3 regions of the Curtobacterium subtropicum genome follow, and region 3 is predicted to be linked to each of the others. Evidence: predicted binding sites of a transcription regulator. Region 3 holds the regulator's gene; each other region holds the start of a gene.
What was found. Region 3 encodes HrcA, which represses chaperone genes, less so after heat shock. Its sites were predicted from a motif close to TTNGCACTCGNNNNNNNCGAGTGCNAA; they were not measured.

Region 1: a site for HrcA is predicted at 4,497-4,523, ahead of groES (co-chaperone GroES). Genes of this name have one in related genera too.
Region 2: a site for HrcA is predicted at 5,736-5,762, ahead of QUG98_RS05720 (Hsp20/alpha crystallin family protein). Genes of this name have one in related genera too.

What each region holds. Positions count from the first base shown of each region.
Region 1 is NZ_JAUCMM010000010.1:79,410-89,021, reverse strand. Features, by position in the region: gene tsaB (tRNA (adenosine(37)-N6)-threonylcarbamoyltransferase complex dimerization subunit type 1 TsaB) at 1-505, shown strand, start outside; gene rimI (ribosomal protein S18-alanine N-acetyltransferase) at 502-1,044, shown strand; gene tsaD (tRNA (adenosine(37)-N6)-threonylcarbamoyltransferase complex transferase subunit TsaD) at 1,031-2,086, shown strand; gene QUG98_RS13490 (DUF4190 domain-containing protein) at 2,228-3,067, shown strand; gene QUG98_RS13485 (class I SAM-dependent methyltransferase) at 3,255-4,457, opposite strand; gene groES (co-chaperone GroES) at 4,617-4,913, shown strand; gene rarD (EamA family transporter RarD) at 5,056-6,018, shown strand; gene QUG98_RS13470 (ABC transporter substrate-binding protein) at 6,184-7,518, opposite strand; gene QUG98_RS13465 (SDR family oxidoreductase) at 7,779-8,597, shown strand; gene QUG98_RS13460 (hypothetical protein) at 8,832-9,395, opposite strand; gene guaB (IMP dehydrogenase) at 9,598-9,612, opposite strand, start outside.
Region 2 is NZ_JAUCMM010000003.1:87,410-97,021, reverse strand. Features, by position in the region: gene QUG98_RS05760 (beta-N-acetylhexosaminidase) at 1-717, shown strand, start outside; gene QUG98_RS05755 (TetR/AcrR family transcriptional regulator) at 875-1,492, opposite strand; gene QUG98_RS05750 (MarR family winged helix-turn-helix transcriptional regulator) at 1,559-2,116, opposite strand; gene QUG98_RS05745 (hypothetical protein) at 2,164-2,346, opposite strand; gene mgrA (L-glyceraldehyde 3-phosphate reductase) at 2,488-3,531, shown strand; gene QUG98_RS05735 (alpha/beta hydrolase) at 3,827-4,618, opposite strand; gene QUG98_RS05730 (phenolic acid decarboxylase) at 4,618-5,145, opposite strand; gene QUG98_RS05725 (MarR family winged helix-turn-helix transcriptional regulator) at 5,209-5,679, shown strand; gene QUG98_RS05720 (Hsp20/alpha crystallin family protein) at 5,820-6,263, shown strand; gene QUG98_RS05715 (hypothetical protein) at 6,277-6,591, shown strand; gene QUG98_RS05710 (manganese catalase) at 6,725-7,606, opposite strand; gene QUG98_RS05705 (SDR family NAD(P)-dependent oxidoreductase) at 7,793-8,476, shown strand; gene QUG98_RS05700 (sensor histidine kinase) at 8,683-9,612, shown strand, end outside.
Region 3 is NZ_JAUCMM010000004.1:91,886-101,497, reverse strand. Features, by position in the region: gene holA (DNA polymerase III subunit delta) at 1-268, shown strand, start outside; gene rpsT (30S ribosomal protein S20) at 476-736, opposite strand; gene QUG98_RS07935 (pyridoxal phosphate-dependent aminotransferase) at 1,029-2,195, shown strand; gene lepA (translation elongation factor 4) at 2,352-4,199, shown strand; gene QUG98_RS07925 (DUF1990 domain-containing protein) at 4,309-4,956, shown strand; gene QUG98_RS07920 (HAD family hydrolase) at 5,026-5,718, opposite strand; gene hemW (radical SAM family heme chaperone HemW) at 5,747-6,982, shown strand; gene QUG98_RS07910 (DUF4870 domain-containing protein) at 7,019-7,462, opposite strand; gene hrcA (heat-inducible transcriptional repressor HrcA) at 7,571-8,593, shown strand; gene dnaJ (molecular chaperone DnaJ) at 8,705-9,612, shown strand, end outside.

The DNA of each region.
Region 1 (9,612 bases), on a different contig from region 3:
GTTCATGGCCGACGTCCTCGCCGAGGCCGGCACCACCGGCGCCGCCGTCACCGGTGTCGTGGCCGGCATGGGGCCCGGTCCGTTCACCGGTCTGCGCGTCGGCATCGCCGCCGCCCGCACCTTCGCGGCCGCTCGCGACGTCCCGTTCCTGCCGCTCGTCAGCCACGACGCGATCGCGGCCGACCAGGCGCAGGACGGACCGTTCGTCGTCCTGACGGACGCGCGCCGCCGTGAGGTCTACTGGAGCGCGTACGACGAGACCGGCACCCGCGTCGCGGGTCCGGGACTCGCGAGGCCGGCCGACCTGGACGAGGCGATCCGTGCCTCCCGGCCGGACGCCGTCGACTGGACCCGCGCGACCGTCGCGACCGTCCCGGCCGGGAGGCTCGGGGCACTCGCCGCGGACCGGCTCGCCTCCGGTGCACCCTTCGCCGACGACACCCCCCTCTACCTGCGCGATCCCGACGTCACCGTGCCGGGCGCCCCGAAGCGGGTCGTCCGGTGAGCGGACTGCCCGCTGGGCTGCGGCTGCGCCGCGCGGTGCCGCAGGACCTCGACGACGTCATGTTCCTCGAGCACGCGTCCTTCCCGACCGACGCGTGGTCCTCGTCGCAGATGGCGGGGGAGCTGTGGTCGCCGCACGGGTACTACGTCGTCGTGGAGACGACGGAGGGCGGTGCGCCGACGGTCGTCGGGTACGCCGGGCTCTCGTCGCTCGCGGGCAACCCCGTCGCCGACGTGCAGACGATCGCGGTGGCAGCGGAGCAGCGGGGCAGGGGTGTCGGGAAGGTGCTCTTCACCGAGCTCCTCGACGAGGCCGGACGGCGCGGCGTGCACGAGGTGTTCCTCGAGGTGCGTGCGGACAACCCCGTGGCGCAGGCGATGTACACGTCGGCCGGGTTCGAGCGGATCGCCGTCCGCCCCCGCTACTACCAGCCCGACGGTGTCGACGCGTGGGTGATGCGGGCGGAGCTCCCGGTCGCGCCCGGTGCGTCCTCCGGCATCGGGCCGATCGGACAGGAGACCCTCGGTGAGCGTGACTGAACCCCTGGTGCTCGGCATCGAGACGAGCTGCGACGAGACCGGAGTGGGCATCGTCCGCGGCACCACGCTGCTGGCGAACGTCATCGCGTCGAGCATGGACGAGCACGCCCGCTACGGCGGGGTCGTGCCCGAGGTCGCCGCACGCGCACACCTCGAGGCGATGACCCCGACCCTGCACGAGGCGCTCGACCGTGCCGGCGTCACCCTCGACGAGCTCGACGCCGTCGCGGTCACCGCGGGCCCCGGTCTCGCGGGCGCCCTGATGGTCGGCGTCGGCGCAGCCAAGGCACTCGCCGTCGCCACCGGCAAGCCCCTGTACGGCGTGAACCACCTGGTCGGGCACGTCGGTGCCGACGTCCTGCGCGCCGACGGCAGCGCGATCGAGCTGCCGACCGTGGCGCTGCTCGTCTCCGGTGGGCACACGTCGCTGCTGCTCGTGCGGGACCTGGTCGGCGATGTCGAACTGCTCGGCGAGACGATCGACGACGCCGCGGGCGAGGCCTTCGACAAGGTCGCACGGCTGCTCGGCCTGCCGTACCCGGGCGGTCCGCAGATCGACCGGGCGGCGGCCGAGGGCGACCCCACGGCGATCCGGTTCCCGCGGGGCCTGACGCTGCCGAAGGACATGGCGCAGCACCGGTACGACTTCTCGTTCTCCGGGCTGAAGACCGCGGTTGCACGGTGGGTCGAGAAGTGCCGCGACGAGGGTCGGGAGGTCCCGGTCGCCGACGTCGCGGCCTCGTTCCGCGAGGCCGTCGTCGACGTGCTCCTCACGAAGGCGCTCGCCGCGTGCCGGGACACCGGTGTCGACCGGCTGCTGCTCGGGGGCGGGGTCGTGGCGAACGCCCGGCTGCGTGCCGTCGCCGAGGAACGCTGCGCCGGAGCCGGGGTGGCGCTGCGGATCCCGCCGTTCGACCTGTGCACCGACAACGGCGCCATGATCGCGGCGGTCGGGGCGCGCCTGGTGGCCGAGGGGCACGCGCCGAGCGACCTCGGCATCGCGGCGGACTCCACGCTGCCGGTGACGACCGTCCAGGTCTGACCGAGGCGTCCCGGTCTCGGGCGTGCGGCCCGGCGCGAGGTGTGCAGCGGGACGGCGCACTCGGTGCCTGAACCCCCTCGCGGCCCGTGTGGGAGGATGCTCAGCAGGCACCGACCGACCGGGTGCCGGGAGGGGTGGACGGTGTCCGATCAGAACCAGTGGCCGAAGCCGGGCGAGTCGAGCGGGGGCGACGACGGTCGGCCCCAGCACGACGGGCAGCCGGACGGCCAGCAGTCGGGCACGCAGCAGCCGGGCACGTCGCAGCCGGACGGCCAGCAGGGCTCGCCGTCCGCGCAGTCGACGAACGGGAACCCGTACGCGCAGCCGTCGCAGGACGCCCCGTACGGCCAGGGACAGCAGTCCGCGAACCCGTACGCGCAGCAGCAGCCGGGCAACCCGTACGGCCAGCAGCCGCAGCAGCACAACCCCTCCGCGCAGCAGCCGCAGCCGGGCAACCCGTACGCGCAGCAGCAGCCGGGCAACCCGTACGCACAGCAGCAGTCGCAGCCGGGCAACCCGTACGCGCAGCAGCAGCCGGGCAACCCGTACGCACAGCAGCAGTCGCAGCCGGCGAACCCGTACGCCGCCTCGGGTCCCCAGCACAACCCGTACGCGCCGCAGCAGGGGAACAACCCGTACGCGTCGCCGTACGCCACCGCCGGGTACCAGCCGTACGCCCAGCGCCCGAAGACGAACACCCTGGCGATCCTGTCGATCGTGTTCGCGTTCGCCGGCATCATCATCTGGCCCGTCGTCATCCTGACGAGCCCGGCCGGCGCGATCATGGGCCACATCGCCCTCGGCAAGATCAAGCAGACCGGAGAGGGCGGTCGGGGCCTCGCCCTCGCCGGCATCATCGGCGGCTGGGTGCTCACCGGGCTCTACGTCCTGTTCGCGATCCTGTTCATCGCGCTGATCGCCAACTCCGGTGGCGGGTACTCCGACCCGTACGACTACGACTCGGGCGCCTTCATCCGCTGACCCGGACCGCGCCGATCGCGACCGGCCCACTGCGGCCGACAGCTCCACGAGAGCGACAGGGCCCCGCCGGCGTTCGGCGGGGCCCTGTCGCTTCGGCGGAAGGGACCGGGATGACGCCCGCGGAACGACCGCACGGAGCGCCCGCGGAACGCCCGCTCGGAACCCGCCGCGCGCGCCGCCCCGCGGCCTAGCCGACCGCGTCGGTGAGCCGCTCGCACAGGAGCGCGGTGTGTCGTCCCTCCAGGCGGGTGAGCACGAGTGTCACCGAGCGCCGCCCCCGCAGTCGCAACCGCTTCCGGAACTGCGCCGGGTCCACGTCGACGCCGCGCTTCTTGATCTCGACCGTGCCGACGTCCTCCGCCGCCAGACGCGCGGCGAGCTGCTTCACGTCGAGCGGCATCGTGTCGAGCACGCGGAACCCCTGCGCGAACGGCGTCGAGACGGCGCGGTCCGAGGTGACGTACGCGATGCCCTCGGACAGCATGCGTCCGTCGACCGAGCGGGCCAGGTCCCCGATGAGCCGGGCGCGGATGACCGCGCCGTCGGGCTCGTACAGGTAGGCGCCGACGGGGCCGACCTCGACGTCCTCGGCGTCGGCCGCTCCGGTGAGCTCGGCGATGCCGTGCGCACCGATGACCGTCGCCGCCCGCCGGACACCCGCGCGCGCGAGCGGCCCGGACCAGAGGACGAGCTCGACGACCTCGCGGTCGACGGAGACCCACTGCGCCTCGAGGGTGTCCGGGATCAGGTCGCGGTCGATCCCGGGCCCGAGCTTGACACCCGTCGGGGTCGTCGTCGCCGCAGCGAACACGGTGTCGAGCGACGGCGACCAGTCGTCGGGGTCGGCCAGACGCGTCGTGTTCGCGTGCCCGGCGGTCCGTCGCGCGGGGTCCATCCACACACCGTCGACGCGCGACAGGTCGAACGCGGTCGCGTCGCCGAGCTCGACCCGCGCGTTCGGCCACAGCGCGAGGTTGTGCGTCGCGACCGCAGCCGTCACCTCGTCCCGGTCGACCGCGGTGACGTCGAGGTCGAGCGCCGCCATCGCCATCGCGTCGCCGCCGATGCCGCAGCCGAGGTCGGCGACCCGGGCGAGGCCCGCCGCGGCGAACCGACCGGCGTGCTGCGCGGCCACCTGCAGCCGGGTGGCCTGCTCGAGACCGGCTCCGGTGAAGAGCATCCGCGCGGCGAAGTCCCCGAACTTCGCACGGGCCTTCTGCCGCAGCTTCGCCTGGGTGAGCACCGCGGCGACGAGGCCCGGATCGTGCCCCTCGCCCCGCAGCCGGGAGACCACCCGGACGATCTCGCCGCCGTCCGAGACGCCGGGGGTACGGTCGAGCAGGGCCATCCCCTCGGGGGTCAACAGCTGGGCGAGGTCGGCGGTTTCCACCCGACGATCCTCCCAGGTCGCCGGGGAGCCCGACACGTGCTGGCACTCGGATTGACCGAGTGCCAGACTGTCCCTAGAGTTGTGGTTGGCACTCTCCTGTGCGTAGTGCCAACCGGTTCCCATCTGTACCGAGTCAGTACCGAGAAAGAAGAGGTCACCGTGGCCGTCACCATCAAGCCGCTCGAGGATCGCATCGTCATCCGCCAGGTCGAGGCGGAGCAGACCACCGCTTCCGGTCTCGTCATCCCGGACACCGCGAAGGAGAAGCCCCAGGAGGGCGAGGTCGTCGCCGTGGGCCCGGGTCGCATCGACGACAACGGCAACCGCGTGCCGCTCGACGTCGCCGTCGGCGACAAGGTCATCTACTCGAAGTACGGCGGCACCGAGGTCAAGTACTCCGGTGAGGACCTGCTCGTCCTCTCGGCGCGCGACGTCCTCGCGGTCATCGAGCACTGAGACCAGCAGCTCTCGTCACGAACGCCCCGTCCGGCTCGCAGCCGGCGGGGCGTTCGTGCGTCGGTGGGTCGGTCGGCCGGTCGGTCGGCCTGGAGGCGCACCGCTCGCCCGCAGCGTCTGCGCCCCTTCCTAGGATGGTTCCGTGAGTGAACCGACAGCGGCCCGTCCGGCACGCAGCGAGGCCTCCGTCGGTGTCGTGCAGGCGATCGTCGCGTACGGCCTGTGGGGGCTCATGCCCCTGCTCTTCGCCGCGATGGCCCCCGCCGGCGCGTTCGAGATCGTCGCCTGGCGGATCGTCTTCGGCCTGGTCTTCTGCGCCGTGGCGATCACCGTCACCCGGTCGTGGCTCCGTACCCGCTCCCTGCTCGCCCAGCGTCGGGTGATGCTCGTGATGGGGCTCGCGGCCGTCCTCATCCTGGTGAACTGGACCGTGTACGTCGCCGCGACGACGACGGGCCACACCGTCGAGGCCGCGCTCGGCTACTTCATCAACCCGCTCGTGACGATCGCACTCGGCGTCGTCGTGCTCCGCGAGCGCCTCCGTGCAGCGCAGTGGGTCGCCGTCGGCATCAGCGTCGTCGCCGTCGTCGTCATCGCGGTCGGCTACGGACAGGTGCCGTGGATCTCGCTCGCACTGGCGTTCTCGTTCGGCCTCTACGGCCTGGTGAAGAAGCGGGTCGGCGGCACCGTCGACGCGCTCAGCGGGCTGACGATCGAGACCGTGTGGCTGCTGCCGATCGCGGTCGGGGCGCTCGTCGTGCTCGGGGTCACGGGTCTCGGTGGCGGGGTCACGTTCACGAGCGAGGGGTGGCCGCACGCCCTCGTCACCGTGCTCACCGGGCCGGCGACCGCGGTGCCGCTGCTGCTCTTCGCGTCGTCGGCACGGCGGGTGTCGCTGTCGACGCTCGGACTCACGCAGTACCTGGCGCCGGTGATGCAGCTGCTGGTCGGGGTGGTCGTGCAGCACGAGGCGATGCCGCCCGCGCGGTGGATCGGCTTCGGGATCGTCTGGGCAGCGCTCGTGGTCCTGACGGTCGACAGTTTCGTCGCGGCCCGAGCCGCGCGGCGGCGGACGCTCGCACCCGCGGCGGCCGAGCCGGCCTGAGGGAGGGGAGCCGGGCCTCCCGTCCGGCCGCCGCTCGTGCCGGGCTCGCGCGCCCCGAGTCTCGCGCGAGGCGACACTCCTCGCGCTCTCGGCCCCGAGACATGACGCTGGGCCCGAGTCGTGCCTCCGTGGAGACGAGACTCGGGCCCAGACGGCCGTGTGGTGTTACTTCGAGACCGAGCCCTGGATGGCGCTCTGGTACACGGGCTTGTTGTCGCCGTCGAACTTGTAGATGCCGATGTAGGCGCTCGACGGGTCGTTCTTGCTGTCGAACGGACCGATGCCGGACGGGCCGGTGTACTGGATGGACTCACCCTTGTCGAGCAGGTCCTTGCACGCCGCGAACGTCTCGCACTTGGTGCCGCCGTCGGCGCCGGACACCGCAGCCATGTTGGCCTGGATGGTGCCCGAGTCGGTGCCCTTGCCCTTCACCGCGGCCAGTGCGGCCAGGGTGGTGGCGTCGTACGACTCAGCGGCGTACGAGTAGTCGGTGAGCCCCTTGCCCGCGGTCTTCTGGTAGAAGTCCGACAGCCGCTGCTTCAGCTCGTCCTTCGGGCTGGCGCCCGGGATCGTGCCCTGCGCGCCCTCGAGGGTGCCCGGGTCGAAGTCCTTCGAGTAGTCCGCCGTGTTGCCGTCGGACATGTAGATCTTCGACATGTCGGCGTTCTGCGACTTGAGCTCCGGGATGATCGACTTCGTCTCGTCGAAGGCGAGCACCACGATGGCGTCCGGCTTCGCGGCGAGCGCAGCGGTGACCTCGGACGAGAACGTCGTCTGGCCGGGCGGGAACTCCTGACCCTTGCCCTTGCCGCCGTAGACGACCTGTCCCCCCGAGTCCTCGACCGCCTTCTGCACGGTGTCGCGGAGACCCGTGCCGTAGGTGTCGTTGAAGACCAGGAACGCGACCTTGGCGTTGCCGTCACCGGTGATGAGCTGGCCGAGCGCCGAACCCTGCACCGAGTCCGGCGGCGCGGTCCGGAAGTAGTGCGACGAGTACCCGGACAGGTCGGTCGCGGTGTTCGCCGGCGAGATCTGCACGATGCAGTTGCTCGTCAGCTGGTCGATGACGTTCAGCGTGACGCTGGACGACTCCGCACCGATCACGACCGGCACCTTGGCGTTGACGAGCTTCGTCGCGGCCGAGCTCGACACGGTCATGTCGTTGCTGTCACCCGAGTCGGTCGCGGGGTCGATGCTGACGTCCTTGTCGAGCACGCCACCGGCCGAGTTGATGTCCTCGACCGCGAGGCCGACGCCGGCCTCGGCGGGCGGGTTGAGGTACGACAGAGTGCCCGTCAGCGGGAGGATCGTGCCGATCTTCAGCGCGTCGGTACCCGGGGTGTCGGGGGCCTTGCAGCTCGCCGCCGGGTCCTTCTTCGCACCGCCGGCGGAGGCGGACGAGGTGGATTCGGCGCTACCGCTGGTGGAACACGCGGCGAGGAGGAGCGCTGCCGCTCCCGCCACTGCCAGTGCCGTCGTGGCACGGGTGGTTCTGGTCATCCGTGGAGCCCTTTCTCTGCGCGGAGGCCCAACCGCATCGGGTCGAGCGCGGTCTCCTCCGCGTGGGTTGCCGAGAAAACTAGGGCCGAAGTGTTTCGCGTGTGTGTCCGAGATCGACACCTGGACGTTTCGTTACACACCCGTGACGAAACTGAGGAGGCGCACCGGAACCCCTGATGAGGAGTCCGTCCGGACGGTGCGCTGTACAAGAGGCGCGGTTCCGGGCAGCCGCTGCGGCACTCGCGCGTACGGTCCGGCCCATGAGCGACGCTGCTTCCACGACCACCTTCCGTCCCACCCGCGCGATCGTCACCGGCGCCGAGTCCGGCATCGGGAAGGCCACCGCGGTGGCGCTCGCCGCCGCCGGCATGGACGTCGGGATCACGTACCTGTCCGAGCCGGAGCGCGCCGAGGAGACGGCCGCCGAGGTCCGGCAGGCCGGTCGGCAGGCCTTCGTCGAGCAGATCGACGTGACGCAGCTCGACCGGGCGGGCGCCGTGATCGACCGGCTCGTGGCACAGCTCGGCGGCGTCGACGTCATCGTGGCCGATGCCGGGACGGGCGACAGCGCCCCGTTCCTCGAGATCACGCTCGAGCAGTGGCGGCACACGGTGGCGACGGACCTCGACGGGGCGTTCGTCACCCTGCAGGCAGCTGCCCGACACATGGTGCGCCAGGGAACCGGTGGGCGGATCATCGGCATCACGAGCGTGCACGAGCACCAGCCCCGGTACGGGTCGAGCGCGTACGACGCTGCGAAGCACGGGCTCGGCGGGCTCCTCAAGACCATCGCGATCGAGCTCGCAGAGCACGGCATCACCGCGAACGCGGTCGCGCCGGGTGAGATCGCGACCCGGATGACGGGCGCCGAGGACGAGGACCCGCACTCGATCTCCCGACCCGGGGTCCCGCTCGGACGGCCGGGCAACGCGTGGGAGATCGCCGCTGCGGTGGCCTTCCTGGCGTCGCCGGCATCGTCGTACATCACCGGGGCGTCCCTGCCCGTCGACGGCGGCATGCTGCAGATGGGCCCGCACGGCGGCAGCCACATCACGTCCGACGACTGGCGCAGCGCGTAATCCGCGGCGGGCGCCCCCGTCCGTCCAGCAGAACGCCGGCGTCGGGTCGAGACGCTCGCACTGTGTCGAGACGCCCGCGGATCCAGCGGCGTCTCGGCGGTTCGGCGGTGCATCGGGCAGACGCCGGCGCCTCGATGAGCAGCGCTTGCCCCAGACGCCGGCGCCTCGATGAGCGCTCCCCTCGAGACACCGGCGTCTGGATGGCCCGATGGGCAGAGCACCCGGTCATCGTGCTCACCCGGCCCAGCCTCGTCCGAGCGGGAGGCCCGCCGCGAGCAGCACGGGAGCCAGGAGCCCCGGGTCGAGCGCTTCGCGTATGCCCCACCGTGCGAACCCCCTGACCTCGGGCAGCCGTCGCAGTGCGTCCTCGCGACGTTTCTCGGACCAGAGTGTCGAAGGGTGGTCGTACTTCACCCGGCCGTCGAACTCCCCGATGATGCCCGCGGACGGCCACCAGAAGTCGACCCGGAAGCGTCCGGCACCGGTGACGAACTCGTCCTGCTGAAGACGCACGTCGGCCGAGGGGTCGTCCGGCACACCGGCGTGCTCGGTCACGTGCAGGCGCCGATCCCAGCGCCCGAGCTCGGGGAGTCCCCACAGCGCCCCGGCGAACCGGTGCGAGACGACCGCCGGACGGTGCAGGGCCGCGAGGCGGGCGCGCACCACGAGCCGTCGGCGCCCGGGTTCATCGAGCGCGTCCCACGCCTCGCGTTCGACCCCGACCCCGTGGAACAGGCGGACCGGGTCGCGGAGGTCCGCCGGACGAGCGGCGAGGACGGGAGTCGGCGTGACTGACATGCGCGGCAGTCTCGCGCGACCACGGCGTGGACGGGAGACGATCGCCTGAGCTGTGGAGCGCCTCCCGGCCGGCATCAGCTGTGGAGGGGCACGTGAGACGCCCCCGTCAACGGGAAACGCCCCCGTCGCATCGAGACGCCGCCGAATCCGGCGGCGTCTCGATGCGACGGGGGCGTCTCGCGGGAGCGGGAACGAGGCGGGGTCAGCCGCGGTAGTT
Region 2 (9,612 bases), on a different contig from region 3:
CAGTGGGAGGACGACCCCCGCACCCAGGAGCGCATCCGCGAGCTCGGACTCGAGGACGAGGAACAGCTGCAGGCCTGGATCGTCGGGCAGCTCGCGGCCCACGTCGAGTCGCACGGCCGGCGCGCGTTCGGGTGGGACGAGATCCTCGAGGGCGGCACGCTCTCCCCGTCGGCGACCGTCGTCTCGTGGCGCGGACTGCAGGGCGCGGTCACGGCGGCCCGACGCGGACACGACGTCATCTCGACGCCCGACGACCAGGTCTACCTCGACTACCGGCAGAGCGACCTGCCGAACGAGCCGATCCCGGTGTCGATCGTGCTCACCGTCGACGACGTGTACGCGTTCGACCCGGTGCCCGCGGAACTCACCGAGGCGGAACGAGCGCACGTCATCGGCGGACAGGCGAACATGTGGACCGAGCACGTCGACTCCGTCCGGCGACTCGACTACCAGCTGTTCCCCCGCGTGGTCGCGCTGTCCGAGGCCCTGTGGTCGGCCGACGTCACCGGACCCCGTGACGTCGACGACTTCCGGCAGCGGCTCGAGCACCACCTCGCCCGGCTCGACGCGCTCGGCGTCGAGTACCGGCACGGGTCGGGCCCGCGCCCGTGGGAGGAGCGGCCCGGCGTGCCCGGTCGCCCCCAGACGCGCGCGGAGCGCGCCGCGTACATCGACGCGGTCACCGCGAACATCGCGGACGGCGGTCCGACGCCGTAGCCGCGACCGGACGGCGGACGGGAGGCCCGTGGCGCGCCCGCACCGCGCCTCCTGTCCGACCATGGCCGTGACGGGAGGCCCGTGGCGGCCCCGGCACCGCGCCTCCCGTCCGACCCGTGTCCGGTCCGGATCCGCGGTCGCGTCTCCGGGCCGGGCGTCAGTCGTCCGCTGCGGGGATGATCGACTCGAGCAGGCGGAGCACCCGCTCGCCGTCGACCGCGTCGGGGTCGAGCAGCCACTGCACCTGGAGTCCGTCGGACGCGGCGATGCCGAGACTCGCCAGGTCGACCGGATCGAGGTCCGCACGGATCCGACCGGCCGCCTGGTCCGCGGCGATGAGCTCGGCGAGGTCGGCGCGGAGTCGGCTGAACCGCTCGCGCATGAAGTCGCGGGTGGCCGGGTGGCCCTCCTGCACCGCGTCGGCGGCGAGGGTCGTGTAGAGCTGCACGAGCCCGGGGACCTCGCGGTTCCGCGAGGCGCTCTCCCGCATGTCACCGATCGCCGACCGCATGCGGTCCGGGGCGTCCTGCTCGCGGACCTCGTGCTCGCGGTAGACGGCGAGCAGCAGTTCGTCACGGCTCGGGAAGTAGTGCCGCAGTGCCGCGTGGGTGATCCCGAGCGCGTCGGCGACCGACCGCAACGAGGACGCGTCGACGCCCTGCGCGGCGACCATGCGGATCATCTCGTCGAGGATCTGTGCACGGCGCTCGGTGCCCTTGCGGTACCCACCGCGTCGGGGCGGGATCGCGCCGTCGTCGTCGACCTCGTGCGTCATCCCACCAACTTACCGCTGGAAGGTTTTCGCGCCACCCCGTCGTGGCCGAGGTCGCCGCGGTCGCGGTCAGGAGTCGTTCGGCTCCGCGGCACCGTCGGGGTCGACCGTGTACTCGTCGACCGGCGCCGGCGTGCCGTCGGCGAGCGCGTCGGTGATCTGGGACAGGCAGCGTGCGAGCACCTCGTTGTCCTCGCTCGACAGGTGGTCCATGACCCCCACCACGGCCTCGTGGAACCGGGCGTACGACGAGTCGATCTTCTCGGCGGCCTGCACCGTGGGCTCGAGCACCTGGGCCCGACGGTCGGTGGGGTGCGGCACGCGGACGATGTCGCCCTTCGCCACGAGCCCGTCGACGATCTTCGTGACCGACGCGTTCGAGACGTTGAGCATGACGGCGAGGTCCTTCGGCCCCATCGCCCGTCCGTCCCGGTGCGCCTGCAGCATGTACCGCACCGTCAGGAACTCGTTCTTCGTCAGCCCGCTCTCGGCGCGTGCCTGTTCGAGCTGCTGCTCCTCGGCGTGCTGCAGCTTCAGGAGCGCGTCGACGGCGACCTTCGCGGCCCTGGACCGCGGCTCCCTGGCGTAGAGGTGGACGTGCTCGCGGCGGACGACGGTCAGGGGCATCGGCGGATGGTGTCTCTCTGTCGGGCGGATCCGGTCGGAGCGGGTGGCTACGCGGTGGGCGCCGTGAAGAAGTCAGCGTACGACGGCTCGCTGCGCGATGACAGGAGCGAGGGGTCCTGGATGCGGCGGGACACGTAGGCGTCGATGACGGCGGGGTCGGTGAGCCCGACCCGCGTGTGGGTCGCGGAGAGCCGTGACGACCGCGGCATCCCGGAGTACGTGCTGTGCATGGGTGGTCCCGCCTTCCTGCGTCGTTGCCGTCCTGGTCGGACGAGGAGACTGTTTCACGACGTGAACGATCAGTGCAACGAACCTTTCGCGTTCTGTACGGTTCGCGCGGCACCCGACCGGACGGGGCCAGGATGGACGGCATGGCCTACACCGCCGCGGACGACCGCTACGACTCCATGCCCTACCGCCGGACCGGCCGATCCGGCCTCGACCTGCCACTGCTCTCGCTGGGCTACTGGCACAACTTCGGCGACGACAAGCCGTTCGAGACGCAGCGGGCGATCAGTCGCCGGGCGTTCGACCTCGGCATCACGCACCACGACCTCGCGAACAACTACGGCCCGCCGTACGGCGCCGCCGAGGTGAACTTCGGCCGGCTGATGCGCGAGGACTTCCGCCCGTACCGCGACGAGATGGTGATCTCGACGAAGGCCGGGTGGGACATGTGGCCCGGGCCGTACGGGCAGGGCGGCGGCTCGCGCAAGTACGTCCTCGCCTCGCTCGACCAGTCGCTCGAGCGGATGGGCCTGGACTACGTCGACGTCTTCTACTCGCACCGCCTCGACGCCTCGACGCCGCTCGAGGAGACGATGGGCGCGCTCCACGCCGCCGTGCAGCAGGGCAAGGCGCTCTACGTCGGGATCTCGTCCTACGACGCCGAGCGCTCCCGGCAGGCCGTCGAGATCCTGCGCGACCTCGGCACGCCGCTCCTGATCCACCAGCCGTCGTACTCGATGCTCAACCGCTGGATCGAGGACGAGGGGCTCCTCGACGCGGCCGGTGAACTGGGCTTCGGCGTGATCGGCTTCACCGCGCTCGCACAGGGGCTGCTCACCGGGCGGTACCTCGACGGCGTGCCGGAGGACTCGCGCGCTGCCGCGGGAAAGTCCCTCGACGCCGGCAGCCTGACGGACGAGGTCGTCGGCCACCTGCGGGCGTTGGACGACATCGCCTCCGAGCGCGGCCAGAGCCTCGCGCAGCTCGCGCTCGCGTGGGCGCTGCGCGACGAGCGGGTGACCTCGCTCGTCATCGGGGCGTCGCGCGTGGAGCAGCTCGAACAGAACGTCGCGGCGCTCGGCAACCTGTCCTTCACGGACGACGAGCTGCGTCGCATCGACGAGCACTCGGTCGGGGTGCTCGACGTCGACCTGTGGTCAGGCGCCCGTTCCGGTCAGGTGAGCTGACCCCCCGACCGGTCGACTCGGCGGTACGCTACACATCAGTGGGGCGGATCGCCGGGTCGTCCTGCGGGCAGGACTGAAGCCCACCACCGTGGCAGCGGTGATGGGCTCCGGGTTGCCCTCCGAGTGGAAGGCCGAGGGCGCAACAACCGCCCCCGAGTTCTACGACTCGGGACCAGCATACGCGAGCCCGCTCGCGTATGCAGCCCTCGGCCGCTCCCGCTCGACCTGTGGCGGAAGGGCCAGTAGGCAGGGCGGCCCGTACCCGGTCGGGTACGGGCCGCTCCGGTCCCCGGTGTCAGGCCAGGCCGAGGCGCTCGTCGAGCAGCGACAGGAGCCGCTCGCGGAACGGCACCGCCGACCAGCCGTGGTCCGCACCGTCGACGATCGTCAGCCGCGCTCCGGGCAGCAGCTCGGCGTACCGGCGGCCGTACGACACCGGCACGATCGCGTCCTCGGTGCCGTGCACCACGTCGGCGGGACCGGTGTACCCGGACACCGGGCCGTAGACGTCGAGCCCGTCCTGCACGTCGGCGATGAACGCGCCACCGAGGGGCATCCCGCCGAAGTCGAACCACCCGCGCTCCCGGACCGGCGCGAGCGGCTGCCCCTGGATCTCGTCGTGCTTCGTGATGTCGTCCACGACGACCCCGGCGGGCGACCACAGCGTGAGCGTCCGGACGAGCGAGGGTTCCCGCGCCGCGGCGAGCGCCGACTCCACCGCGCCGAGGCTGTGCGCGACGACGTGCACGCCCTGCCCACGGTCCGCAGCGTGGATCATCGCGACGACCTGGTCGACCTCGTCGCGGATCGTGATGTCCGCGAACTCCCCGTCGCTGACGCCCTGGCCCAGTCGATCGTGGCTGCGGACGACGACCCCGCGCGCGACCAGGTGCCGTGCGGTCTGCACGAACAGCTGGTGCCCGCCGAGCGCACTGTCGCTGAACCCGTGCACGAGCAGCACGACGGGGGCGTCCTCGGCGGCACCGTCCTGCGGCTCCCACTGCCAGCCGCGGACCGTGCGGCCGCCGTGGTCGAGCGTGGTCGGGGTGGTGCGCGGGTCGACACCCCGCAGCGGCACGGTGGCCATCAGTTCGTCCGGTCCGCCCAGCCGGCCGGCAGGTCGCCGGGAGCGGTGTCGATCACGGACTCGTCGTCCTCGCCGACGTGCTCGAACAGGGTGATGTGCGCGAACTCGGGGACGACGTAGATCGGGTAGGTCGGGCCCTCGTCGCGGAAGCGCTGCATCTCGTCCAGGTGGTCGTTCTGGAAGAGGACGGTCTTCGACCCGTCGAGCTCGATCCACCGCGGGAAGAAGATCGTGCCGTGCAGGACGCGCTGCTCCGGGATGACGTTGACGACGACGCTGGTGCCGGTCGGCTCGTTCCAGGACACCTTGTAGACGCCGGCGGCCAGGGCGACGAGGTCGACCGTCTGGTCCTTCACCCAGCGGCCGCCGACGTGACCGGTGTGGATGCGGTAGTCGATGGTCGTCGCGTTCTTGACGTACATCTCGTACTGCCAGCCGTTGGCGTACGTGTAGACGAACCGGTGGCCGACGATGCCGGTGAGGTCCTGGGGCGGTTCGGGGTGTTCGACGGAGATCTGCGTGCTCATGGATGCAAGTTTGCTCCCGAACTGGTTTTGTTGCAAACACTCTTCGCTGCTAGGTTGCCGTGTGTGCAGGGTACGGACGGGTCGGACGGCACGACACAGGTCGCGCGCAGGCTGAGCGACCGCATCGGACCCTTCCGCCGCGCCCTGCTCCGGACATCGCGCGAGGTCGCCGACCTGCCGGACATCCCGGACGCACAGGTCGAGGTGATGCGCGCACTCGCGGCGGGGACCACCGCACCCTCCGCCCTCGCCGGCCGCCTCGGACTCGCCCGCTCGACGGTGAGCAACCTCGTGTCGGCGATGGAGTCCGCCGGACTCGTCGAGCGGCGCCTCGCCGCCGGCGACGGTCGCCGGACCGAGCTCCGCCTGACACCCCTGGCCGAGGAGCGACTCGCGGCGTACGACGAGGCGTCGACCACCGTGCTCGTCGAGGCACTCGACCGGCTCTCCCCCGAGGACCGGGCCGCGCTGGCCGCCGCACTCCCCGCGCTCGAGCACCTGCACCACGAGATCACGCACCGCGCGGACCGCTGACCTCCGTCGTTCGACCTCCGTCGTTCCGCTGCTCCCAGCGGGCTCTGAGCAGTTCTTTGGCACTCGTGAGGGGAGAGTGCTAAAACCGTTTGCAGTTGAGTCGAAGGGACTCAATGCAGACCATGAAGGAGTTGATCTCGATGACGATGCAGTTCGACCCGTTCCGCGAGCTCGACCGACTCGCCGGTTCCCTGCTCGGCGCCGGCGCAGGTGCTCCCCGCTCGATGCCGATGGACCTGTACCGCACGGGCGACCACTACGTCCTCGACGTCGACCTGCCGGGCATCGACCCGGGCTCGGTCGACGTGGACGTCGACGGTTCGGTGCTCACCATCCGCGCGGAGCGCACGCTCGGTGCCCCGGAGGGCTCGCAGTGGCTCACCCGCGAGCGCCAGCCGGGCACGTTCGTCCGGCAGCTCACGCTCGGTGACCACCTGGACACGGCGCGCATCAGCGCCGCCTACGACAACGGCGTCCTGAGCGTGACGATCCCGGTCAAGGAGTCCGCGAAGCCGCGGAAGATCGACGTCACGACCGGCGGCGGCGCACAGCAGCTCGCGGTCAGCAGCGGTTCCGCCGAGTAGTCCGGGGGTGCCGGTGACGACAGTCCTCAACGCGCTCCTCGCCGTGGCGGTCGTGACCGCGGCCCTCGTCGCCACGAGCCTCGACCGCCGCACCGCCGCCCTGCTCGGGGCCGGCGGCAGCACCGTGGGCAGCTTCCTCACCTGGGTCCTCGCCCCGCGGGCGTGGACCGACGTGGCGATCGTGCCCTGGGTCGCCGCCGTGGCCGGGACAGTTGCGTGCATCGCGCTGTGGAGCGCGGTGCGCCTCTACTCCGGCATCTTCGAGCCGTCGCGCGCACCGCGTGACGACGACACCGCCGCGCTGGCGACGGTCGGTGCGGAGACGTGACCACGTGACCACGAGACGGACGGGAGGCCCGGTGCCAGCTGGCACCGGGCCTCCCGTCTGCGGGCGCGTCCCGTCCGTGGTCGCCTCCCGTCCGCGGTCGCCTCTCGTCACCGACGCGCGACCGGCGGGACCGTCACTCCTTGTTGAGCGTGTCCTGCACCGCGCCCGCGGTCTTCTCGACCACGTTCGGCAGCTCCGTCGTGCCGTAGAACCGCACGTCCGGGTGCGTGGGCGGCGGCATCGGCACCGACGAGGTGGGGCCGTCGTGGTACGAGTACTCGCCCTTGCCGTCGAACGACGGACCGCTCGCCCAGGGACCGTCGCCCGCCTGCGCCCCGTCCGAGAAGTTCAGGTACTGGTAGCTGAACTCGGTGTGCTCCTTCGCCTGCGGGAAGTTGTTCGGCACCGGGAAGTCCTCGATCCCCTTCTCACGCAGCTCGGCGGCCGCGGTCGCCCACATGTTCTGGTGCATGGTGTCGCGCGCGAGCAGGAACGACAGCAGGTCCCGCACGCCGTGGTCGTCGGTCATGTGGTAGAGCCGTGCGACCTGCACGCGCCCCTGCATCTCGGCGTTCGCGTTCGCGGTGAAGTCGGCGAGCAGGTTGCCCGACGCGGTGATGTACGAGCCCTGCCACGGGTTCCCGTTGCTGTCCACCGGCCGCGCCCCGGCGCCAGCGACGATGCCCTGCTGGACGTCCGTCCCACCGACGATCGCGGCGACGGTCGGGTCGTCCTGCACGGCGTCCTCGGTGATGCCGAGCGGGCTCTTCTCGAGCAGCTGGGCGATCATCGTCGCGAGCATCTCGACGTGGCCCATCTCCTCGGCGCCGATGCCGAACACCATGTCGCGGTACTTGCCGGGCATGTGCATGTTCCACGCCTGGAACTGGTACTGCATCGCGACGGAGATCTCGCCGTACTGGCCGCCGAGCACCTCCTGCAGCTTGCGGGCGTAGACCGCGTCGGGCTTGTCCGGGGTGCTCGTGAACTGGAGCTCTTGCTTGTGGAAGTACAACTCGTTCTCCTGTCTCGATGATCGTCGTGCCGGGGTCGTGGCGACCGCCTCGTCGTCGGCACGGTGGGTGGTCACGGCCGACGGTCGGCCGCGCCGACTGGACGCCCGTCCGGGGTGGACGGATCACGCGGTCGGGCTGACCGGATCACGCGGACGGAAGGTGCCGAGCGGCCTAGCGTGGGCGTCATGGACCTCCATCTGCACGACCGTGTCGCCCTCGTCGTCGGCGGACGCGGGACGATCGGCTCCGTCGTCGCGGAGACCCTGCGGCGCGAGGGCGCACGGGTCGTCGTCGCCTCGCGGAGCGCCGACGGGGACGACGCCGTGGCACTGGACACCGCGTCGCAGGAGTCGGTCGACGCCGCGGTCGCCCGGGTGCTCGAGCAGCACGGACGCATCGACGTCCTCGTGGTCACCGCCGCTCCGGCCGCCGGCACCCTCGACCCCGACCGCGCGTCCGATCCCGAGCAGGTCGCCGCCGCGATCGACGGCAAGGCCCTCGGCTTCCTCCGGGTCGCGAACGCCGTGCTCCCCGTGCAGCGCGAGGCGGGCTGGGGTCGCGTGGTGGTCGTGAGCGGGCAGAACGCGTACCTGTCCGGCAACGTGACGACCTCGCTGCGGAACGCGGCGACGAGCATCATCGCCGGGAACCTCGCCGACCAGTACGCGGGCACGGGCGTCACCGTGAACGTCGTCAACCCCGGCCGTGTCACGGACGAGCCGTCCGCCGCGGTGCAGCCCGGCGCCGGCGGCGAGTCCAGCCCGCAGCAGATCGCCGACCTCGTGACGTTCCTGTCGTCCCCGCGCTCGGTCGTCAGCGGCGAGTCGGTGTCGATCGCGCACCGGGTGCTGGGACAACTGACGATCTGACGGGTTCGTCCTGCAGGACGACCCCGTTCGTCCCGCCGGACGATGCCCGACGACGGGGTCACCCGCCAGGCTCGGTGGCATGGAGAGCTCGACCAAGCACGTGATCGCCACCCTCGCCACCTGCGCCGCGATCGTCGTCGTCACCGCGGTGGCCCTCGTCGCGATGTCCCCGATGCCGTGATCACCCGTCGTGCGATGATCGAACCGTGACCGACCGGCGGACGTTCATCCGGCCCGTGCGGGGCCGGTCGATCGTCGTCGACCTCGTCCTGGCCGGGTGCGCGGCGCTGCTGTTCGCCGCGCCGATCGACCTCGAGCTCGAGCACGCCAGCCCTCTCGCCGTCGCCGTCGCCTGCGTCGCGATCGCCCTCCGGCGCATCTCCCCGAGCTCGGCGATGGTCGCCACGGTCGCGCTCGGCCTCGTGCAGGTGGCGGGCGGCGAACGGCCGTCGCTCGTCGACCTCGCCATCGCCGTCGTCATCGGCACCGTCGCCGTCGTCGGGACGCGGTTCGAGGCCGTGCTCGCCGGACTGCTCGCTGTGGTCGCCGGGGCCTCGGCGTCCATGTACCTCTCCACCACCGGTTACCGGTACGCCCTGCTGCTGAACGGCCCGCGTGACCAGGTCGTCCTGGTGCTCGTCGCGCCCGCGCTCGTGCTGCTCTCCGTCTGGGCAGCCGGGCTCGCCGGGCGGGCCGTCCGGTCGCAGAACGCCGAGGCCGTCCGTCGGGCCGACGCCGAGGCGGCAGCCAGCCGGGCGGAGGCCGTGGCCAACCGCGCCGAGGCCGTCGCCACCCGTGCGGTCGACGAAGCCGAGGCCGAACGCATCCGCGCCGACATCGCCCGCGACGTGCACGACGTCGTCGGCCACTCGCTCGCGGTCATCATCGCGCAGGCGGACTCGGTGCCCTTCCTCGACGACGAGGCCCGCATCCGCGAGGTCAGCGCCACCATCGCCAGCACCGCCCGCAGCTCCCTGGTCGAGGTGCGGCAGGTGCTCGGGCACATCGACGGCTCGGACACCGCGAACGACCCGACGTCGTTCGAGGAGATCGTCCGCGGCATCCGTGACGCCGGCGTCGACGTCGAGCACGCCGTAAGAGGTGTCGCCAGACCGCTCGGCGCGGTGCACGGCACC
Region 3 (9,612 bases):
CGCCGCGTTCGCGAGCAAGATCCGCACGATGGCGAAGGTCAGCTCCTTCCGCGGGACGAGCGGACAGGCAGCGTCCGCGCTCGGCATGGCGCCGTGGCAGGTCCAGCGTGCGCAGCGCGACGTCGCGGGGTGGAGCGAGGCTGGGCTGGCGAACGCGATCACCAGTATCGCGGCGGCGGACACCGCGGTGAAGGGCGGGTCGCGCGACGCGCACTACGCGCTCGAGGTCATGGTCCGGACCATCGCCCGTCGCGGCGAGGAGCGCTGAGGCGGGACGCGCCTCCCGGATCGAACCACGGATCCGACACCGAACCAGCGGGCGGTCCTGGTTCGATGTCGAGAACCTGGTTCGTCGGCCACCGCTCGTCGGCCGTCGCTCGTCGGCACTGCACCTCGGTCACCTCGACGCGCACACACCCGGAACGACGAGAGCCCCGCACCATCGGTGCGGGGCTCTCGTGCAGGTGTCAGACGCTCAGAGCGCGGAGACCTTCTTGGCGATGGCCGACTTGCGGTTCGCCGCCTGGTTCTTGTGGATGACGCCCTTGCTCACAGCCTTGTCGAGCTTCTTCGACGCGAGGGCCAGGGCCGCGACGGCCTTGTCCTTGTCGCCGGCGACGACGGCCTCGTTCGTGTGACGGATGACCGTCCTGAGCTCCGAGCGGTAGGCCTTGTTGCGCTCCTGGGCCTTGAGGTTGGTCTTGATGCGCTTCATCTGCGACTTGATGTTCGCCATGCGTGTTGCTCCTTGTTCGTCTGCTACGGGTGGTCGCGACGTCGGGTAGAGGGGCCCTCTGTCGCATCGCGTTCCACCCGTGGGCGGGGAACGCGGAAGCCAGCCACCGACTCTACCAGCAGAGCGACGGACGACCAAAGCCCCGACTCGCCGGACGCGCAACGCGCCGGACGAGCGACGCGCCGGACGAGCACCGCACCGGCCGAGCACCGCTGCACTCGAGCGTCACGGCACCGGACCGGCCGCGAGCGGCGGAAACGATCCCGCAACATGGACGGGCTACCGTGACGAGGTGCCCTCACTCGCCCCGCGCATCGACTCCGTCCCGGCCTCCGGTATCCGCCGCGTCTACGAGCAGGCCGCCCTGCTGCGTGCGGACGGCACCGACGTCGCGATGCTCGTCATCGGCGAGCCCGACGTCCCGGTCGCCCCGCACATCGGCGAGGCAGCCCGGCGTGCCTGGAGCGAGGACCGCACCGACTACACACCGAACGGCGGCGTCGCGCCACTGCGCGAGGCGATCCGCGACAAGCTCCGACGCGAGAACCGCATCGACGTCGACGTCGAGCAGGTCTGGATGACGATCGGTGCGACCCAGGCGCTGTTCCAGGCGATGACCCTCGTGCTCAGTCCGGGCGACGAGGTCCTCGTGCCGGACCCCGGCTACACGACCTTCACGATGAACGCGCACATCATCGGGGCGACCCCGGTGCCGTACCGGCTCGAGCCACAGCACGACTTCGAGCCGGACCTCGAGGCGCTCGAGGCGAGCATCACCGAGCACACCCGCGCGATCGTGGTGAACTCGCCGTCGAACCCGCTGGGCTCGGTGTTCGGCGAGGAGACCCTCCGCGCCCTGCTCGCCCTGGCGAAGCGGCACGACCTCTGGGTCATCAGCGACGAGGTCTACGAGTACTTCACCCACGGCACGCGCCACGTCAGCATCGCGTCGCTCGACGAGGACGACCGGGTCTTCACCGCCTTCTCGCTGAGCAAGACGTACGCGATGACCGGCGTCCGGGTCGGCTACCTGGTGACGCCGAAGGGCATGGGGCCGACGATGCGCACGACGCAGGAGGCCATGATCAGCTGCGTCGCCGAGCCGGACCAGTGGGCCGCCCTCGCGGCGATCGTGGGCGACCACCAGGCCGTGCAGGACGCCCGCGAGCACTACCGGGCGAACCTCGCCGTCGCGAAGGAGGTCCTCGACGCGGCTGGCATCCGCTACCTCGACCCGCGCGGGGCCTTCTACCTGTGGATCGACGTCTCGCACGCCTCGCAGGGCGACGTCGCCGAGTGGGCGCTCGCGTTCCTTCACCGGGAACACGTCGCGGTCGCGCCGGGCAGTGCGTTCGGCCGCTCCGGCGAGGGCTGGGTCCGGGTCTGCCTGGCGGCGACCGTCGAGGACCTACGCCGCGGCCTGGGCGCGCTGCCCGCGCCCGTCTCGGCGACCGTCTGACGGACGGGAGGGTGGTGGCGGCCCCGCCAGGCGCCTCCAGGCTGTCCTGCACACCGTCCCGGTCCGTGCCGCGCCACCACAGGCCGGGCGCCGGTGCGCGCTGCCCGCGTGCAACCGTGGGACAATCGTTCGACCGCACCGACCCCCTGAGGAACCGTGAGCCCACAAGCATCCGCGCCGCTCGAGCCCGCCGCGACCCCGGCCGAGGCGATCCGCAACTTCTGCATCATCGCGCACATCGACCACGGCAAGTCCACGCTGGCCGACCGCATGCTGCAGATCACCGGCATCGTCGAGGAGCGGGCGATGCGTGCGCAGTACCTCGACCGCATGGACATCGAGCGTGAGCGCGGCATCACGATCAAGTCACAGGCCGTCCGCATGCCGTGGGAGCTCGACGGGCAGACCTTCGCCCTGAACATGATCGACACCCCGGGCCACGTCGACTTCTCGTACGAGGTCTCGCGGTCCCTCGCCGCGTGCGAGGGTGCGATCCTGCTCGTGGACGCGGCCCAGGGCATCGAGGCGCAGACGCTCGCCAACCTGTACCTGGCGCTCGAGAACGACCTCGAGATCATCCCGGTCCTCAACAAGATCGACCTGCCCGCCGCCGACCCGGACAAGTACGCGGCCGAGCTCGCGCAGCTCATCGGCGGCAAGCCGGAGGACGTGCTGCGTGTGTCCGGCAAGACCGGTGCGGGCGTGCCCGAGCTGCTCGACCGGGTCGTGGGCTCCGTCCCGGCGCCCGTCGGCACCGTCGACGCCGAGCCGCGCGCGATGATCTTCGACTCGGTGTACGACAGCTACCGCGGTGTCGTCACCTACGTGCGCATGATCGACGGGACGATCAAGCCGCGCGAGAAGATCCAGATGATGTCGACGCGCACCACGCACGAGATCCTCGAGATCGGCGTCTCCAGCCCGGAGCCCAAGCCGACCAAGGGACTCTCGGTCGGCGAGGTCGGGTACCTGATCACCGGCGTGAAGGACGTCCGCCAGTCGAAGGTCGGCGACACGGTCACGAGCGCGCAGCGCCCCGCGACCGAGGCACTGCCCGGCTACACGGACCCGAAGCCGATGGTCTTCTCGGGCCTGTACCCGATCGACGGTTCCGACTACCCGGACCTGCGCGAGGCGCTCGACAAGCTCAAGCTCTCCGACGCTGCGCTCGTGTACGAGCCCGAGACCTCGGTCGCGCTCGGCTTCGGCTTCCGCTGCGGCTTCCTCGGCCTGCTGCACCTCGAGATCATCACCGAGCGCCTGTCGCGGGAGTTCGGCCTCGACCTCATCACGACCGCGCCCAGCGTGGTGTACGAGGTCACGAGCGAGGACAACTCCGTGACCGAGGTCACGAACCCGTCCGAGTTCCCGGGCGGCCGCATCGTCGAGGTCCGCGAGCCGATGGTGCGCGCAGCCATCCTCGCGCCGAAGGACTACGTCGGCGCGATCATGGAGCTCTGCCAGTCGCGCCGCGGCTCCCTGCTCGGCATGGAGTACCTGGGTGAGGACCGCGTCGAGATCCGCTACGAGATGCCCCTCGGCGAGATCGTGTTCGACTTCTTCGACCAGCTGAAGAGCAAGACGCAGGGCTACGCCTCGCTCGACTACGAGCCCACCGGCGACCAGGCTGCCGACCTCGTCAAGGTCGACATCCTGCTGCAGGGCGAGCAGGTCGACGCGTTCAGCGCGATCGTCCACCGCGACAAGGCCTACGCGTACGGCACGCTGATGACCGAGCGACTCCGCAAGCTGATCCCGCGCCAGCAGTTCGAGGTGCCGATCCAGGCCGCGATCGGCGCGCGCATCATCGCCCGCGAGAGCATCCGGGCGATGCGCAAGGACGTCCTGGCGAAGTGCTACGGCGGTGACATCACCCGCAAGCGCAAGCTCCTCGAGAAGCAGAAGGAGGGCAAGAAGCGCATGAAGATGGTGGGTCGCGTCGAGGTCCCGCAGGAAGCCTTCATCGCGGCGCTCTCGGGCGACGTGGAAGAGAAGAAGAAGTAGCTCGACGACCACGAGCAGCACGGCCGAGCCCCGCCACGAGCGGGGCTCCGTCGTCCGTTCCGAGCTCCGGGGGACACGGTGCGGTCGGCCCCGCCGGTACGATGGATCCATGAGTTCCCGCGGCAGCTACCGGACCGCCCTGACCTACGGTGCCGTCGGCGCCACGCAGGCGGCGGACCTCATGACCTACCCGCCGGAGGGCTTCACCCCGGCGGAGTCGCGGGCACGGATCGGCCACGGGGACGCGCGGTTCGAGACCGCGGTGACGCAGGCGTTGACCTGGCAGATCCAGGAGCGCAGCGGCATCCGGGTGCAGGTCGAGGACCAGCCCGACGACGACGAGGTCCGGTACAACCCGGTGACGTTCGACGAGCACGGCGTCCCCGTCGCGCCGGCGTCGATCGGCACACCCCGCGTCGAGAAGTTCGCGGCCGACGGCACCCCGCTGCTCACGGCCGGCACCACGGCGACGCTCGAGATGCACGCGTTCGGGCAGACCGTGCACGCGCCGGTCCGCGTCGTGTCGATCATCGACGAGACCGACCGCAAGGGCTTCGCGTACGGCACCCTCGAGGGTCACCCGCTCTCCGGCGAGGAGTCGTTCGTGATCGAGCGGACGAGCGACGGTTCGGTGTGGCTCCAGGTCCGGCAGTTCTCGCAGCCGTCGAGCCGGAAGTGGGCGTTCGTCGCGCCCCTGCTCCGTCGGCAGCAGCGCGTGATGGCCGCCAAGTACCTCAGCGCACTCCGAGGCGACTGACCGCGGCACGCGCCGCGGGGTACGGCCACGCGCGCGGCAGTGCACGGACCACGCCCGACCGCGCCCCGCTCAGCGCAGCGGCGGCAGCGCGGCGATCGCGTCCTCGAGCAGCCGCGCGTCCTGCACGCAGTCCCGCGCGACGCACACCGCGCTCGTCCCGCGCAGGGCATCGGCCTCGTACACCCCGGTCGCCACCGCGACGAACGGGATCCCCACCGCGTCGGCCGCCTCGCCGTCGCGCGGGGTGTCCCCGACGATCACGGCACGCTCCCCGGACAGTGCGGCGGCGGCCCGTGCGGTGACCCCGGTGCGCTCGACCTCCGCGTCCCCGAAGTACGAGTGCTCCCAGTCGAACGCGTCGAGGTCGAAGCCCGCGCCCCCGAGCTTCACCCGTGCGCGGTGCTCGGAGTTGCCGGTCAGCAGTCCGTTCCGCCAACCGAGCTCGGCGAAGCGTCGGACGAGCGCAGCGGCTCCCGGTGCGGGGGAGCGCCGTTCGCCCCGTCCGTACCGTTCGTCGGTCAGGTCGCGGAGGTGTCTGCTCACGGTGGGGATGAGCGCGTCGTCGAGGTCGTGCGCGCGGACGTGGTCGGCGATGAGGCCAGCGTCGGTGCGGCCGTGCTGGTGCCCGACCTTCAGCACCAGGTCGCGGCCGACGGCGCGTTCGACGGCCAGGTGGTACAGGTTGCCCGGCGACGCGGCGTTCAGGACGAGGGTGCCGTCGATGTCCCACAGCACCGTGGTGGGGACGGTGTGGTGCTCCATGGCTCCATCATGGCCGAGAATGGAGTCCATGCCGAGTGCGCTCCCGATCGCCGATCCCGCTCCCGCGGACGGCCTGCTCACCCCCGGCCCGGGCGCCGGCGAGGTCCCCTTCGGGGTGTACGTCCACGTGCCGTTCTGCCGGGTGCGCTGCGGCTACTGCGACTTCAACACCTACACGGCGTCCGAGCTGCGCGGGGTGCGCCGCGACGACTACGCCGGCCACGCGGTGCAGGAGATCCGCTGGGCGGCCGAGGTGCTCGACCGTTCCGGGGTACCGCGTCGCCCGGTCTCGACGGTGTTCTTCGGTGGCGGCACGCCGACGATGTTGCCGGCGGACGACCTGGTGATGATCCTGCGGGCCATCGACGACACGTGGGGGATCCTGCCGGGGGCCGAGGTCACGACCGAGGCGAACCCGGACTCCGTCGACGCCGACTCCATCGCCACGCTCGAGCGCGGCGGGTTCACCCGGATGAGCTACGGCATGCAGTCCGCCGTGCCGCACGTCCTGGCCACGCTCGACCGGACGCACGACCCCGAGCGCGTCCCGCTGGTGGTCGACCTGGCGAAGCAGCGGGGCCTCGACGTCAGCCTCGACCTCATCTACTCGACGCCGGGGGAGTCCCTCGACGACTGGCGCACCTCGCTGGATGCCGCACTGGCCTGCGCCCCCGACCACGTGTCCGCCTACTCGCTCATCGTCGAGGAGGGCACGGCCATGGGACGCATGGTCGCCCGCGGCGAGCTGCCCGCGCCGGACGACGACCTGGCGGCCGACATGTACGAGCTCGCCGACCGCACCCTCGTCGACGCCGGCTACGCCTGGTACGAGGTGTCGAACTGGGCCCGCGCCGACGAGCAGGGCGGTCCGGAGCGCCACGCGAGCCGGCACAACCTGTCGTACTGGAAGGGCCACGACTGGTGGGGCGTCGGCCCGGGCGCCCACTCCGCGGTCGCCGGCACCCGCTGGTGGAACGTGAAGCACCCGGCCGCGTACGCGAACCGGGTGCTGTCCGGGGAGTCCCCGGCGGCCGGGCGCGAGACGCTCGACGCCGACACCCGGTACGTCGAGCGGGTGCTGCTGGCCGCGCGCGTGCGGGGCGAACTCACCACCGCGGAGCTCGGCCGGGAGGCCCGTGGCCGCGTCGCCGGCCTCATCGCCCGTGGTCTCGTGGACGGCTCGGCCGCGGTGCGGGGACGGATCGAGCTGACCCTGCAGGGCCGGCTGCTCGCGGACGCCGTCGTCCGCGAGCTGCTCGACTGACGCGCGGGCTGCCGCCCGCGCGGCAACGCTCGCCTGCTACTGCTTGACGAACTCGATGGTGAGCGGGTAGCGGTAGAGGTCGCCGCGGTTCGCCGCGAGGGCGGCCATGATCGCGAAGACGATCACGATCACGTAGAGGATCGGCAGCAGCACGAGCCCGATGACGACGATGGCCAACAGGCTGCAGACGAACCCGGCGATCGCCATGGTGATGTGGAAGTTCAACGCCTGGCGGGTGTGCTCCTTGATGAACTGCCCGCGGTCGCGGAGCACCAGGTAGGCGATGATCGGCACGACCAGGCTGAAGAAGATGCCGCCGACGTGGGTCAGCGTCGCCCAGAGGCGCTGGTCCTCCGGTGACATCGGCCGGGGCGGCGTGAAGCCGGCCGGGTACTGCGGTCCCTGCGGGTTCTGGGGTCCTCCCGGCTGCTGGCCGTACCGGCCGTCCTGCGGGCCGCCTGGTTGCTGTCCGTAGCTCATGCCGTGAGCGTACCGGCGCGGGCCCCCGCGGTCCCGGTCGATCGGTGGTCGGGCGTAGGATCAGCAGTCGACACGTCCGAGTGCCAGCATCGAACGGAAGGGGTCCGGATGGTCAGCGAACGCTCCCTCGAGGTCCTCAAGGCCATCGTGCGGGACTACGTCGCGTCGCGCGAGCCCGTCGGCTCGAAGACGATCGTCGAACGCCACGCCTTCGGGGTCAGCGCGGCGACGATCCGCAACGACATGGCGCAGCTCGAGGACGAACAGCTCATCGCGGCACCGCACACGTCGTCCGGCCGGGTCCCGACGGACAAGGGTTACCGGCTCTTCGTGGACCACCTCGCCGCCGCACGACCGCTGTCGAGCGCCCAACGGCACGCGATCGAGACCTTCCTCGGCACGCCGAACGACCTCGACGAGGTCCTCGGGCGGACGGTGCGCCTGCTCAGCCAGCTCACCAACCAGGTCGCCCTCGTGCAGTACCCGTCGATGGTGCGGGCCCGCGTGCAGCACGTCGAGCTCGTCCGGCTCGGCGACACCCGGCTCATGGTCGTCCTCATCACGGACACCGCCCGGGTCGAGCAGCGCGTGGTCGAGACCGACGTCCCCCTCGACGAGGACTCCCTCGCCGAGCTCCGCACGGTGGTGAACGGCGCGAGTGTCGGGCTCCTGCTGCAGGACGTGCCCCGTGCCCTGCGCGCGGTGCCGCAGCAGCTCCGCCCGGACGCGCAGACCCTCGGCGGGGTCGTCGTCGCGACGCTCATCGAGCAGGTCGCCGCGAACCGCCAGGACCGCCTGGTGATGGCGGGTGCGGCGAACCTCGCGAAGAGCGAACGCGACTTCTCCGGCGGCCTGTTCCCCGTGCTCGAGGCGATCGAGGAACAGGTGACCCTGCTCCGGTTGTTCGGCGAGATGCAGGTGGACGACGTGGCCGTGGCCGCGAGCATCGGCGCCGAGAACGCCGAGTACGGCCTCGACGCGACGAGCATCGTGGCCGGCGGGTACCTCGCCGGCGGCGGTGCCGTCGCCCGACTGGGCGTCCTGGGCCCGACCCGCATGGACTACGGCACGAACATGGCCGCCGTCCGCGCGGTCGCACGGTACCTGTCCAAGCTGCTGGGCGAACATTGACCGGACCACGCGCCCGACGCGCGGTGTCCAGCGGACCGGCTCCGCGCCTCCAGACCGGACCGCGGCGACCGCCGCGACCCACCGACCGAACCGAAACCGACTGAGGGAACCGTGGCAGACCACTACGACGTCCTCGGCGTCCAGCCGGACGCCTCCGATGCCGACATCAAGAAGGCCTACCGACGGCTGGCGCGCGAGCTGCACCCGGACGTCAACCCGAGCCCGGACGCGGCTGAGCGCTTCAAGGACGTGACGCACGCGTACGACGTGCTGAGCGACCCGGAGCAGCGCCGACGCTACGACGCCGGCCCGCAGGAGAGCCCCTTCGGCGGTGGTGCCGCCGGCGGCTTCAGCGACATCTTCGACGCCTTCTTCGGCGGCGGTGGCGGCGGCGGACGCGGCAACGGTCCGCGGAGCCGCGCCGAGCGCGGGCAGGACGCCCTGCTGCGCATCGAGGTCGACCTGGACGAGGTCGTCTTCGGCACGCACAAGGACGTCGAGGTCGACACGGCCGTCGTCTGCGAGACGTGCAACGGCTCGTGCTGCGCGCCGGGGACGAGCCCGCGCACCTGTGACATCTGCGGCGGCTCCGGGCACATCCAGCGCCAGGTGCGCTCGCTGCTCGGCAACGTCGTGACGAGCGCGCCCTGCGGGACGTGCCGCGGCTACGGCACCGTCATCCCGAGCCCCTGCCCGACGTGCCAGGGGCAGGGCCGCGTCCGTGCCCGCCGCACGATCCCCGTCGACGTGCCCGCGGGTGTCGAGACCGGACTCCGGCTGCAGATGCCCGGTCAGGGCGAGGTCGGCCCGGCCGGTGGTCCCTCGGGCGACCTCTACCTCGAGGTGAAGGTCCGCCACCACGACGTCTACAGCCGGGACGGCGACGACCTGCTCGCCACGCTCGAGGTCCAGATGACCGACGCGATCCTCGGGGCGCACACCACGATCGACGGCCTCGACGGACCCGTGGAGCTCGAGATCCGACCGGGCGTGCAGAGCGCCGACGTCCTGGTGATCAA